DNA from 3 places in the Gordonia sp. DT101 genome. Region 1 is predicted to be linked to each of the others. Evidence: predicted binding sites of a transcription regulator. Region 1 holds the regulator's gene; each other region holds the start of a gene.
What was found. The regulator LexA, encoded in region 1, represses DNA repair genes until DNA is damaged. The targets are predictions, from matches to a motif close to CGAACANNTGTTCG.

Region 1 (4,420 bases):
GCGGGACGGCTCCGGGAGCGGGCCTCGCATGCCTCGGGCGCGGCGTCGGAGGTGCTCGTGGCGACCGCGGGTCTGGCCGAGGACCGTGGTTGGGTCGGTGCGGCGTCGGCATTGATCGCCACCGGCACCCCCGCGCCGGCCGCGGCGGTGGCCGCGACCGAACAGTTCGCCGCGATGTTCACCAAGCTCGGCGGACTGATGGCCGAACGGGTCACCGATCTCAACGACGTCCGGGATCGGGTTGTCGCCGAGTTGCTCGGGGTACCCGAGCCCGGCGTACCGGAACCGCCCGTGCCGTCGGTGCTGCTCGCCGACGACCTCGCCCCGGCGGATACTGCCGGACTCGATCCGACACTGATCATCGCGTTGGTCACCCGTCTCGGAGGTCCGACGAGTCACACGGCGATCATCGCCCGTCAGTTGGGGATTCCGTGCGTTGTCGCAGTCGGCCGGCTCGCGACCGTGGCCGTCGGCACCAGAGTGCTCGTCGACGGTACGGCGGGCACTCTGGAGATCGAACCCGACGAGGCGAAGGCGCTCGCCGGTGTCGACGAGAGCCGCCGCAAAGCTGCTGCGGTGGCGTCGTGGACGGGCCCTGGGGCGACCGCGGACGGACATCGGGTCTCGGTGCTCGCGAACGTCGCCGACGGGGCGTCGGCACGGACCGCATCCGGCTATCCGGTCGAGGGGGTCGGGCTGTTCCGCACGGAGCTGGCGTTCCTCGATCGCGCCGAGGCGCCGACGATCGCCGAGCAGACGACGCTGTACCGCGAGGTGATCGACGCGTTCGCCGATCAGAAAGTGGTGATCCGGACGCTCGACGCCGGGTCGGACAAGCCGCTGAAATTCGTGACCCAACTGAATGAGGCCAATCCGGCGCTGGGCGTCCGGGGCAATCGCATCGCCATCGACCATCCCGATATCCGCGCGGTGCAGCTCGATGCGATCGCGGCCGCCGCGCAGGAGGGCGGAGCCACGCCGTGGGTGATGGCCCCGATGATCGCATCGCCTTCCGAGGCAGCGGAATTCGCGGGCGAGGTGCGTCGCCGTGGGTTGGTCGCGGGGGTGATGGTCGAGGTGCCGGCTGCCGCGATCCTGGCTGCGGCGATCCTGGCGGAGGTCGACTTCGTCTCGATCGGCACCAACGATCTGACGCAGTACACGATGGCCGCCGATCGGATGTCGGCCGAACTCGCCACGCTGACGGATCCGTGGCAGCCGGCCGCGCTCGCGCTGATCGACATGGTCGCCCGCGCCGGTCAGGCGGCGGACAAGCCGGTCGGGGTGTGCGGTGAGGCGGCCGCCGATCCGTTGCTGGCGTGTGTGCTCGTCGGCATGGGTGTCAGTTCGTTGTCCGCGGCGCCCGCCGCGGCTGCCCCGGTCGGCGCACGCCTCGCGGAGGTGACTCTCGACCAATGCCGGTCTGCCGCACAAGCGGTGCTGACGACCGCCGGTCCCGCCGAGGCCCGTGCGGTCGCGTCGGCGGCGCTCGACGGCTGACCCTCAGGCGACCCTCACACGCGCCGCATCACCGTGACGACCTTGCCGAGGATCGCGGCCTCGTCGCCGGGGATGGGATCGAAGAGCTCGTTGTGCGGCATCAGCCAGACGTGACCGTCCTTGCGCTTGAACGTCTTCACGGTCGCCTCGCCGTCGATCATTGCTGCGACGATGTCGCCGTTGTCTGCGACGTTCTGTTGCCGGACCACCACCCAGTCGCCGTCGCAGATGGCGGCGTCGATCATCGACTCGCCGACGACGCGCAGCAGGAACAGCGATCCCTCACCGACCAGTTCTCGCGGGAGCGGGAACACGTCCTCGACGGCCTGCTCCGCCAGGATCGGTCCGCCGGCGGCGATCCGACCGAGGACGGGCACGAAGGTCGGCGTGGGCAGCTCCTGACCGTCGGCGAGTCCGGCAGCGGCACCGCCCGGCGGGGTGTGGTCGCCGTCCTGGATGTTCACCGCACGCGGCCGGTTGTGATCGCGCTTGAGCAATCCCTTGCGTTCCAGGGTGCGGAGCTGATGCGCCACCGATGACGTCGAGGTCAGTCCGACCGCGTCGCCGATCTCGCGGATACTGGGCGGATAGCCACGCTCCCGCACGGACTGGCGGATGAACTCCAGGACCCCGCGCTGGCGTGCGGTGAGGGCTGTCTCCGCGAACTCGGGGTCGGCGACGACGGGTGCCGGATCGGACGACTCGTCGGGGGCGTCTACGCTCTCGTGGATCGCGCGGGAGGCTCCGCGCCGCCCGCCGGCCTTGTCGCTCATCGCTGAGTCCTTCCTGTCGGCTGTTGCATCGTCGGCTGTCGCCGAATCGGGTTCGTCTCGCAAAATTGCTGGTCGATCGCGTGTCTCACGGCCGAGGTTAACCGAACCCGCCGACAGGTTCAAACATTTGTTCGACGCGTGTCGAGACTTTGTCGGGGCATCGTGCTACAAATCGAACATGCGTTCCATCGAACATGTGATCGAGGGGACGGCCGATTCGGATCCCAGGAGGACACGATGAGCACAGCCACCTTGACCCGTGAGGCGTCGACCCGCGAGACGCTCGTGCGCGATCTGCCGAGCAGCGGGACCCGGTCCCGCGAGACACCGACGGGCGCGCCGCGACGGCCGGTCACGTCGGGCGTCGGCACGCGTCCCCGGCGCGCCGCCAGGGTCGAGCCGACCCGTCCGGCCGACCGACGTCCGGCCGGGCGTTATAACCCGGGCACGACGATCGTCGGCACCCGGTGTGCGGCACCGGCGGACGATCGGCGGGTCTATGCCCGCCGTCGTGCGGCCGCACTGGCGGTGCTGGTCGGGGGTGCACTGGCCGCGCTCGTCTGGGTCGTCGCCATCGTGGGGACGAACTACGCCGCGTCCGTCGCCCCGCAACCGGTGGGCACCGAGGTGGTGCATGTGCGGCAGGGCGACTCCCTGAGCTCGATCGCCGATCGGGTGGCGCCGGATCTGCCGCGCCAGTCGGTCATCGATCAGATCGTCGAGCGCAACGCCCTGCCCGCCTCGGGCCTCCATGTCGGGCAGGCGCTGATCGCGCCCGCATACCGCTGAGCAACGGACGGTATCCTCCATGGCACAGGTTCCAGCCGGGAACCGGCACGGCGTAGCGAGCATCCGGTGCGCCGGAGTGTCCCGAGATGTGCGTGAGGACAACATGCGCTGCCCGTTTTGTAAGAACGAAGACACCAAGGTCATCGACTCGCGTGTCGCCGATGAAGGGCAGGCGATCCGACGGCGCCGTTCGTGTGCGGAGTGTGGTCGCCGGTTCTCGACGGTGGAGAGCGCCGTGCTGTCGGTGGCGAAACGCAACGGGGTCACCGAGCCGTTCAGTCGTGAGAAGGTGATGCGCGGAGTTCGTCGGGCGTGCCAGGGCCGCGCGGTGGCCGAAGACGCGCTCGCCCAGCTCGCGCAACAGGTCGAGGATGCCGTGCGCGCATCCGGATCGGCCGAGATCCCCAGCAACGAAGTGGGATTGGCGATCCTCAAGCCGCTGCGTGAGCTCGACGAGGTGGCCTACCTCCGATTTGCGTCGGTGTACCGCTCGTTCGACTCGCTCGAGGACTTCCAGCGTGAGATCGATGACCTGCAGGGCGACTTGACGCACGGGAAGACAGTGGACGCCACGGGGTCGATCGTCTCGGAATGACGGCGCCCGGGCGATGTGCGCTCGGACATGCGCTCAGCGGAACCCGTCCAGAGAGCTCAGCGGAACCCGTCCAGAGAGCTCAGCGGAACGCGTCCAGAAAGCGGAGCGCTCGCTTCTCGGAGATCGGATAGGCGGTACCGAGGCGCTGCGAGAACAGACCGACCCGCAGTTCCTCGACCATCCAATGTGCGTACTCGTTGAAGGCATCGCGCCGACCGACGGGGAGCTGGGCGACTCGCTGATTCCAGTGCGCGATCACGCGGTCGACCGCGGCCAGGGCATCGCGATCGCGGCTCGATGATGCCAAGAGGTCGGCCAATCGGTTCTCCGCCGCCTGAAGGTATCGGGGGATCTCGGTGAGATATGTGCGTGGGGTGGCCGCCACGAATCCGTCGAAGACGAGATTTTCCAGTTGCTCGGACACGTCGTCGGCCGCGACGGACCCGCTGTCCTGGTCGATCTCCGATCGGAGCGGGGCCAGATGTCGGAGAACGTCGGTGGCGAGCGCGAAGTACTCGGGGGCCGCGTCCGTCACGGTCGATCGGATCTGGTCGCGGAGCCGCGTGAACTGGTCCGGCGTCCGGATGATGGTGAGATCTCGGGTGGCCACGGCATCGCGGACCGCGCGCCGGGTGCAGTCGGCCAGCAGATCGTCACCTCGCCGATACGGGCTCTGACTCAGCGCCAACCGTCCGGCGGGGTCGAGGGTGCCGATGATCTTCTTGGACAGCGTCGGGATCGTCGTCTCCAGCAACACCACCAC
Region 2 (4,420 bases), on a different contig from region 1:
CGAGTTCCTGTTCGAGGTCGGCCGGGGTCTGGATGTGGGTGTGCTCGACGTGTTCGCCGAACCCGGGCGCATGGCGATCGAGTTCCGCACCGATCGCGGCGGCCGCATCCGGCGCGACATCGGCCCACGACCGGCCACCGGCGAGCCGATGGGGATGCCACTGGGCCCAGACGTTGACGAGATGCTTGCCGGGTGGCGCGAGCGTGGGGTCGATCGCCGAATATCCCATCGCCACGCAGGCGGGTCGCTCGGGCAGGTCGCCCACCGACGCCGCGGCGTGTGCTCGCCGGAGCTGCGCGCGATCGGTAACCAGCAGGCCGAGAGCCGAATGCACGCCGTGGGCCGGGAGGTCCGACGGCAGGTCGCGGTAGGCGGGGAGGGCGTCGGTGCCGAGCCGGACGGCCATGCCGATGCCGTCGCCGATGACGATCTGCGACCGCCAGCGGTCGGCCGTCTCGTGGGGATATCCACCTGCGGTCAGCAGGTCCAGGGTGGTGGCGATGTGACAGGCCGCGATCACTTTTCGCGCGCAGTGACCTTCGCCGTCCACGGTCCGGACCTGCCAGTGGTCGCCGCACCGGGTGATCGTGGTGGCGGCGCGGCCCAGCAGCACCTCGCCGCCGTCGCTCCCGAGCCGGCCGAGAAGGGCCTCGGTGAGTGCCCCGCTGCCACCGATGGCGCGGCCGGGCGGGATGTCGTGTTGGAGCGCGGCGAAGCCGACCATCGGGGCGGTACCGGGTGCGCTCATCGATGGACCGGACTGCGCACCGAACCAGGCCAGCGCGGCCTTGAGTGGCTCGGAGGTGAACCACCGGTCGAGCAGGGTGTCGCCGGAGGACATCAGCTCCTGCGTCAGGGAGAGCATCGCACCGGTCCGGTGTCCGATGAGTCCCGTCCGGGCGGAGTCGGCGGTGCTCGCGAGACCGGTGAACGCCGCAGCGAACCGTCCCGGACCCGCCGGGGCGTAGAACGCGCGCATGACTGACTTGGCCCGGGGTCGCCACACCTCGACGAATCGTCGGTAGGCCTCGGCGTCGTCCGACCCGACCGCACGCTCGATCGACTCGCACGTGGCGTCGAGGTCGGTGCGGAAGATGATCGGCCCGGTCCGATCGGTCGAGGGGGCGAACGCCCAGGGATCACAGTCGACGTAACGCAGTCCGTGATCGGCGAGAGACAGCTCGTCGAGGATGGGGGAATGGCGGATCATCAGGTGCGCCGACGACCCGCGATCGACCCGATAGCCGGGGAAACGCTCGACCGTGGAGACCGCGCCACCGGCGACGTGGTCGCGTTCGATGACGCGCACCGATCGCCCGGCACGGGCCAGGTAGGCCGCCGCGACCAGGCCGTTGTGGCCCGCCCCGACGACGATCGCGTCGAGTGGCCGATGGGTTCGATCGCCGGCGGGGCTCACGCCCGGCGATTCCGCCCGGTCATCGTGCCCGGGCCGGGTCGTCGGGGCCCAGCGGAAGCGGCCGTCCCAGAAATGCGAACGGGCGCGGATCGCCCGTGAAGGTGAAATGGCGCAGTATGTCGACGAATCCCATTCGCCGGTACAGGGACCAGGCGCGGTTGTCCTCGGCAGGCGCCTCGGGGGTCGACAGCAACACCTGGCACTCGGGCCGACCGGCGAGCAACCGGCCGAGGAGCCACTGTCCGATGCCGCGTCCCTGTGCCGTCGGGTGCACGTGCAGTTCGGTGAGCTCGAAGTAGTCGCGGGTGATCGCATCGACGGAGGGATCGGAATGTCCCGCCTGGCGCAGGCCGATGCGGAGCTGCTGATTCCACCACTGGTCGCGTGCGCCCTGATAGCCGTAGGCGATCCCGACGAGGAGTTCGTCGTCGGCGAGGGCCACCGGCCGGGCCAAGCGCCGACGCACCATCTGCGGGGAGGTGATCTCCGTGGCCGGCACCGTCGCCACCGCCCCGACCGCACGCCAGCCGGGCCGGGTGATGTGGTCGCGCCAGAGCGCCGCCCGGTGAATCTCGGTACCGCGTGGGTAGTTCATCGCGGTCACGTAGATGTCGAGGGCGGGTTCGAGCCAAATCCGGGAATCCTGGCCGGTCAGATCAACGAGGCGGATCGTCAACGAACGTCTGTCCTCTCGTCGAACAATGGACATCGGGGTCGGCCGTCGCCTTGAAGGTGACGGAGGTGCTAGCTATATTGAATATGTCGAACGGGTGTTCGATGAATCAGCCTCCGCAAGCTGTTCTGTCCACCCGGCCGACATCGGGCGTCGGCCCGACGGCGACGAGGGAAGCGTTTGCTGTCGGGCCGACGTTGTATACAGCAGTCGCACCGCATACAACGACGGCCGACTGACCACGGGGAGGTGGACATGCCCAACTCGATTCCGACGACCGGGTCCACGACGGACATCGATCCGATCGTGGTGGGACGTAGCCGTGACCTGCTCGACCGCGCCCAGAACCTGTTCGACAACGCCGACGGCGTCGACGACTCCGCAGAGCGCTTCCGTCAGTACTACCTCACCGCGTTGCGTGCCGCAGGCGCGGCGCTGGAGATCCACGAACCGACGAACAGGCCGGTCCGACGCAGGCATTCCCGTAGCGCCTGGAATCGGGTTCCGGTGGTGGTGCCGGAGCTCGACGACCACGCCGCCTACTTCGCCGCCCGCTCGCGGATACGTCTCGACATCGAGGCCGGCCTGATCCGCTCGATCGATGATCGCGCGGTCCAGCAGATGCGCCGTAGGGTCATCGACCTGCTAAATGCCGTCGAGGCGTTGCTGATCTCGTACGAACAAGGCAAGTTGCCCCACCAGGCCGCGCATTCGGACCGGACCGCGTAACGGTATGATCCGACCCAACCTCGGGTAATGGTGGTCGCCGGGTGATTCTGCTCGTATCATGGGAAATTGAAGCCGCAGACGGCGGCAGACGGCGTCGACATCGCGCAGGACCGGCAACGGCGATGCGGTCGGGTCGGTGGAGTGGGAGTTAGGAGGGTCGGTGCCTCTTTCGGAGCACGAGCAGCGGATGCTCGAACAGATCGAAAGCGCTCTGTATGCCGAAGACCCGAAGTTCGCGTCGAGCGTCAAGCGTCGTCGCCTCGGACGGTCCAGCGGCCGGCGCCGCCTGCAAGCGGTTGCCATCTTCGTTGTGGGTCTGGTCCTCCTCGTCGGTGGACTCATCGTCGAGGTGCGCGTCGGCGGGTTCCCGATCATCAGCCTCGTCGGCTTTCTCGTCATGTTCGGGGCCGGGTTGCTCGCCCTCTGGGGCGGCGGCAGTCGATCAGCGGGGGCAGACCGTGAGCAAGGCCCCGGTGCCAAGGAATCCCGCGGCGGCGGACCCAAGCGAAAGTTCTCCGAACGCATGGAAGAGCGGTTCAACCGCCGCTTCGAGCAGGAGTAGATTCTCCGCCGGGTGAGACCGGCGCCAGGTCGTTCACAGACCGCACACCACTTCGGTGTGCGGTCTTTTCGGCTTCGACGCCCGCCGGTTGAGGCCGGCGACCCGTCCCGCGACTCCCAGCCGCTTTCTCCACGGTGCCCCGCTTCGATTGCCCACCTGCCCCACCCCGATTCCCCACGGTGCCCCACCGGCGTGCCCCACTACGCCCCACCGTGGGCGGACTTCATGTCTCACCTGGCACTTTGATGTGATTGAGCATCATTGCCACCACCCGCCTGTGCTTGCGACGCGCCGTGTCGCGGATCGTTCCCCACTCGAAATCAGGCCATTGAACTGGACTTTTCTGATCCTGTGGAGGGTAAGTGGAGCGTCGGGGGTGGAAAGTGGAGGAAAGTGGGGTACTGTGGCAGCACTGGGTGAGGCGAACCGGACGTCGAACCCAGTAGGGCAGGAGGTGACGACATGTCCGTGCGATTTGTCGGCACCTACACGCCCAAGTTGGACGACAAAGGGCGGCTCACGTTGCCCGCCAAGTTCCGCGACGCGCTGGCAGGAGGGGTGATGGTCACACGAGGCCAGGACCGCAGCCTGTCGGTGTATCGGGCCGAAGAGTTCGACGCGATAGCGGAACAGACGATGGCGGCATCGCGGAACAACCCGGAGGCGCGGGCGTTCCAGCGGTACTTCTTCGCGAGTACCGATGAGCAGCGGCCGGACGGACAGGGACGGATCACCTTGTCCGGTGAGCACCGGAACTATGCCGGCCTGTCCAAGGACTGCGTGGTGATCGGCGGGTTCGATCACCTCGAGATCTGGGACGCGCAGACATGGAGCGACTACCAGAGTCAGCACGAGGAGGACTTCTCCGCCGCGGGCTCGGCAGCCCTGGACGCGTTGCTCTAGCAGGCACCGCCCGGGCAGACAGATGAATACGGGATCGGATGGGTCGAGGCCTCGGCCCGGAGCGACCCTGGCGTACTTCCCCAACGCCAGGTGCGCGATCGGGCCGAGACCCCGCCTCATCGGAGACCTCCCGTTG
Region 3 (4,420 bases), on a different contig from region 1:
GGCAACACCGACAACGCGTCGCGGGACTGGTGCTCTGCTCGACCGGGCCCTATTTCAGCACCCGCGACCCCGCGCACCGGGCCAATGCCCAGCGGACCGGACGACTGCTGACCGCGACGAGCCGGATCATGCCGAAACCGTCGCGACGCCTCGACGACACCTCCGCCCACACCGCGGTGTGGGCGATGCGTCAGTTCTTCTCCACCCCGCTGGGGCAGATGGGGCAATTCGGTGACGGACTCGGTGAATTCGACTCGCGCCCATGGCTCGACGAGATCGATGTGCCCACCTCGGTGGTGGTCTCCGTCCGGGACCGGGTGGTGGAGCCGGAACGTCAGCAACTGCTCGTCGACGGGATCCCGGGAGCGCGGCGGTTCGAGGTCGATGGCGGACATGCGTGCTGCGTCCTCGGTGCACAGTTCTTCATCCCGCCGTTCACCGAGGCCGTCGACGCCGTCAGTGAGGTCTCGATCGGGGCGTGAGCGTCTCGCCGGTGGCCTGCCACCGGGTGGCGGCACGGCACCGCCTACCGCGCACCCAGTCGCCGATGCTTCGGGACGGGCCGTCGGGTACGCGACACCGGTTGGCGCCATTACGGTTTCACACTATTGACTTGTCAAGGTTCGATTGCGGTCCCGGGCGCTGCCGGGTGCATGGGTGAATGGTCAGCTGGAGTCAGGCGGCGAGCGGGAGGTCGCCGACGGTCATCGTGCGTCGGTTGTAGGCGGGCAGTGGTCGTCGTCTGGGATCCACCGTGGCAGGCGGGATGAGCCATGGATGGCTGTCTGTGCCGATCACCACATCCCACCCGTTGTGGTGTACGTCGGCGTGGCACGACGGGCAGAGCAAGCAGCCGTTGGCCAGGCATGTCTCTCCGTCATCTGCCCAGTGCTTGATGTGATGCGCTTGCGTCCGACTCGCCGGCGCACCACATTTGACGCAGCATCGGTCTCGTACGTAAAGCGCCTTGCGGATGTGGGCAGGGAACAGTCGCTTGTCGCGGCTCATGTCCAGCGGCACCCGCTCGCCGTCGACGAGGACGGTGGTCACCGTGGCGTCGCAGGACAACCTGCGCAGCGTGGCCTCGGTGATGGACCCCATGAACTGCAATGACGCTCGTGTCGGCGCGTCGGCAGGGACGGTCAGCAGAACCTGGGTGCGCGGGGCGGATGTGTTCTCGCCGCCGCGGGCGGCGATGTCGAGCAGGGTCTCCAGGGCGTCGGCGCGGCGTCGGCCGGGGGTGCGGGAGTCGGGTGAGCCGTCGGGTTCGGGCCTGGGAGCTGACAGCTCCTCGATCGCGGAACTGAGCTTCTCGCCGACCTCGGCGTCGAGTTCGGCGAGAACATGCAATCGGCCGTCGTCGGTCACCTGATGGTCGAGGGTGTTGATCGAGCGGTCCTCGGCGGCCGGAAGGCCGCCGTCGACCTGCGCGGCGAGTTCATTGCCGATGACCCGGGCGCGTGCCGTGACCTCGGCGGGTGTGGCACCAGAGAAGAACTGGCCGAGGAGGTCGGTGACCTGGCGATGGCGTGCCTCGTCGTCGACGGGCTCGGGGGACCGGGTGGCGATGTGGTTGACGCCCTTGACGATCGCATCGACATGCTCTCCCGATATCGCGCCGTCTCGGGCGTGCGCGCACAGGGTCGGCAACGAGGCCATCGATGACGAGGCGCGTAGCAATCGCGCCGCGACGGCGGGTGCGAATCCCATGACGATCAACAACTCTCGTGTCGATCGGCCGTGATCCTTCGCGATGCCGAGTCGATCGAGCATGCCCGCAAGCACGGCGGCCCGATGATCGATCAGGTTGCGCAACGTCACGACCGACCTCATCGCCTCGTACGCTTCACGTCCCGTGGTCGAGTCGTCGAAGTGGCATTCCCTGAGCGAATCGGCGACGCCGATGAGATCCCCCGCTGTTCTCATGCCATCCAATGTAGTCGAACAAACGTTCGAATACAAGACCAATTCGCAAGCAGTGCAAGAAAATTCAGCCACTTCAGTGAACGTCAGTGAACAGGAGTCACACGCTCACCGCACGATCAGCACGTGCAATGTCCGGGGTCCGTGGACGCCCTCCACGCGATCGAGTTCGATGTCGCTGGTGGCGCTCGGCCCACTGATCCACGTCTGCGGATGCGTGTGGACCCCGGTCTCGACGAGCCGGGCGACCGCCTCGGGGACATCGCCGACCACCTGATCGGCGTCGACGATGCATATGTGGACATCGGGTACCAACGACACCGCGCGTCGGCCCTGGCCCGGTCCGTGGTCGAGGACGATGGTGCCGGTGTTGGCCATCCCGACCGTTGCGGTTGTCACCACGGCGCCCACGGAATCGAGCTCGGCGGGTGACAGACCGTCATCGTTTGCCAGTTCAGGTCCAGACCGAGCCGCCTCCGGACATCGCCGTCGGCCAAGATCGGTCCGTCGACGTCGGACAGTGCGGCGGTCACGGCAGCGCCGAGATCGTCCGCCGACACCTGCTCGACCACTGCACGGTAGTCGGCCACCCGCTCGGCGAAGCGATCGATCAGGCCGAGGTCACCGGTGCTCACCGTCTGCCCGTACGCCCAGTCGACGGGCGTCTCGTCCACGTGGGGATCGCTGACGTCGTCGAGTGCGGTCCGGATTCGTCCGAGTATCTCGTCGCGCGCACTCATCTCCCGCCCTCGCCGTCCCGGTCGTGTCGGGGACCGCGCTCGCGTTTCCACCAGTCTCGGAACGACTCTGCCGGTGGTACCGGGATGTCGCGGGCCGAACTCCAGCCGGCCAGCGGTCCTGGAATCGACCCGATCGTGGTGCGCCGCCGGAAGAGTCGGTTGCTCGAGGTCGCCGCCTTCTGTGCGGCCTCCAGCCGCTTGTGGGAGCCGAACATCCAGGCCATCGCCTTCATCGCCGCGGCCTCCGCCGTCGGGAGTCCGCCGCGATGTTCGTCGACGACCCGGGTCCGCAAGTGCACCAGCAGTTCCGGTATGTCGATACGCACCGGACAGGCGTCGAAGCAGGCGCCGCACAGGCTGGACGCATACGGCAGCGACTGATCGACAGCCGAGCCGGTGCCGCGTAGCTGCGGAGTGAGTATCGCGCCTATCGGGCCGGGGTAGACCGAGCCGTAGGCGTGGCCACCTGCGCGCTCGTAGACCGGGCACACATTGAGGCACGCCGAGCAGCGGATGCACCGCAACGCATCACGGCCCACCTCGTCGGCCAGCACGGTGGTCCGATTGTTGTCGAGCAGGACGATGTGCACATTCTGTGGACCGTCTCCCGGGGTGACGCCGGTCCAGATCGATGTGTACGGATTCTCCCGTTCGCCGGTGCTCGACCGCGGCAGCACCTGGAGAAAGACCTCGAGGTCGGACCAACTCGGCAGCACCTTCTCGATACCGACCACCGAGATCAAGGTTTCGGGGAGGGTGAGGCACATCCGGCCGTTGCCCTCGGACTCGACGACCACGAGACTCCCGGTGTCGGCGACCGCGAAGTTGGCACCGCTGATCCCGACCTTTGTCCTTAGGAACTTCTCCCGCAGGTGGAGTCGTGCCGCCTCGGCGAGGCGGCGCGGATCGTCAGTGAGGTCGTCGGGGGCCGGTCGTCCGACCTCCTTCATGCGTCGCAAGAAGATCTCACGGACCTCGCTGCGGTTGCGGTGGATGGCGGGGACAAGGATGTGACTGGGCCAGTCGTCGCCGAGTTGCACGATCAACTCGGCGAGGTCGGTCTCCCAGGCGTCGATGCCCGCCGCCTGCAACGCCTCGTTGAGCTCGATCTCCTGAGTGGCCATCGACTTGACCTTGACCACCTCGTCGGCGCCCGTCCGGCGGACGAGATCGACGACGATCCGGTTGGCCTCCTCGGCGTCCCGGGCCCAGTGCACCACCGCGCCGGCCGCGGTGGCCTTCTCCTCGAACTGCACCAGGTAATGGTCGAGGTGACGGAGGGTGCGGTTCTTGATCGCCTCCGCGGCCCGTCGGAGTTCCTCCCAGTTGTCGAGCTCGCCGACGACACTCGCACGCTTGGCGCGGATGATGCCGGTGGCGTGGGCGAGATTTCGACGTTGGGTGGTGTTGGCGAGTTCCTCGCGCGCTGCCACCGGGAACTTCGGCATGCCGACGAAGGTGGAAGTCACACCGACGTGCGGGTGGCCGGTCTGGTGGGCAGGTCGGGTGGTCGTCATGCCGGCTCCTCCTCGGTCGACGCCAGGATCTCGGCCAGGTGCATCATGCGGATGCCGGAGCGTTCCCGTGACAGCAGGCCGCCGATGTGGGCGAGACACGAGTTGTCGCCCGCCACCAGGACTTCGGCGCCGGTCTCTTTGACGTGGGCGGTCTTGTCGGAGCCCATCGCCACCGAGACATCGGCGTTCTTCATCGCGAACGTGCCGCCGAAGCCGCAGCATTGCTCGGCTGCCGGCAAC

Region 2: the regulator LexA is predicted to act here: its motif matches at 2,181-2,194, upstream of ACLQ3I_RS00545 (SAV_6107 family HEPN domain-containing protein).
Region 3: the regulator LexA is predicted to act here: its motif matches at 1,942-1,955, upstream of ACLQ3I_RS14790 (DUF222 domain-containing protein).

What each region holds. Positions count from the first base shown of each region.
Region 1 is NZ_JBNCLX010000006.1:178,541-182,960, reverse strand. Features, by position in the region: gene ACLQ3I_RS20175 (putative PEP-binding protein) at 1-1,500, shown strand, start outside; gene lexA (transcriptional repressor LexA) at 1,515-2,273, opposite strand; gene ACLQ3I_RS20165 (LysM peptidoglycan-binding domain-containing protein) at 2,511-3,062, shown strand; gene nrdR (transcriptional regulator NrdR) at 3,166-3,657, shown strand; gene hrpA (ATP-dependent RNA helicase HrpA) at 3,737-4,420, opposite strand, start outside.
Region 2 is NZ_JBNCLX010000001.1:118,638-123,057, reverse strand. Features, by position in the region: gene ACLQ3I_RS00555 (phytoene desaturase family protein) at 1-1,417, opposite strand, end outside; gene ACLQ3I_RS00550 (GNAT family N-acetyltransferase) at 1,437-2,093, opposite strand; gene ACLQ3I_RS00545 (SAV_6107 family HEPN domain-containing protein) at 2,346-2,819, shown strand; gene ACLQ3I_RS00540 (DUF3040 domain-containing protein) at 2,980-3,381, shown strand; gene mraZ (division/cell wall cluster transcriptional repressor MraZ) at 3,844-4,284, shown strand.
Region 3 is NZ_JBNCLX010000003.1:737,459-741,878, reverse strand. Features, by position in the region: gene ACLQ3I_RS14795 (alpha/beta fold hydrolase) at 1-482, shown strand, start outside; gene ACLQ3I_RS14790 (DUF222 domain-containing protein) at 676-1,926, opposite strand; partial or broken gene ACLQ3I_RS14785 (LutC/YkgG family protein) at 2,032-2,663, opposite strand; gene ACLQ3I_RS14780 (LutB/LldF family L-lactate oxidation iron-sulfur protein) at 2,660-4,180, opposite strand; gene ACLQ3I_RS14775 ((Fe-S)-binding protein) at 4,177-4,420, opposite strand, start outside.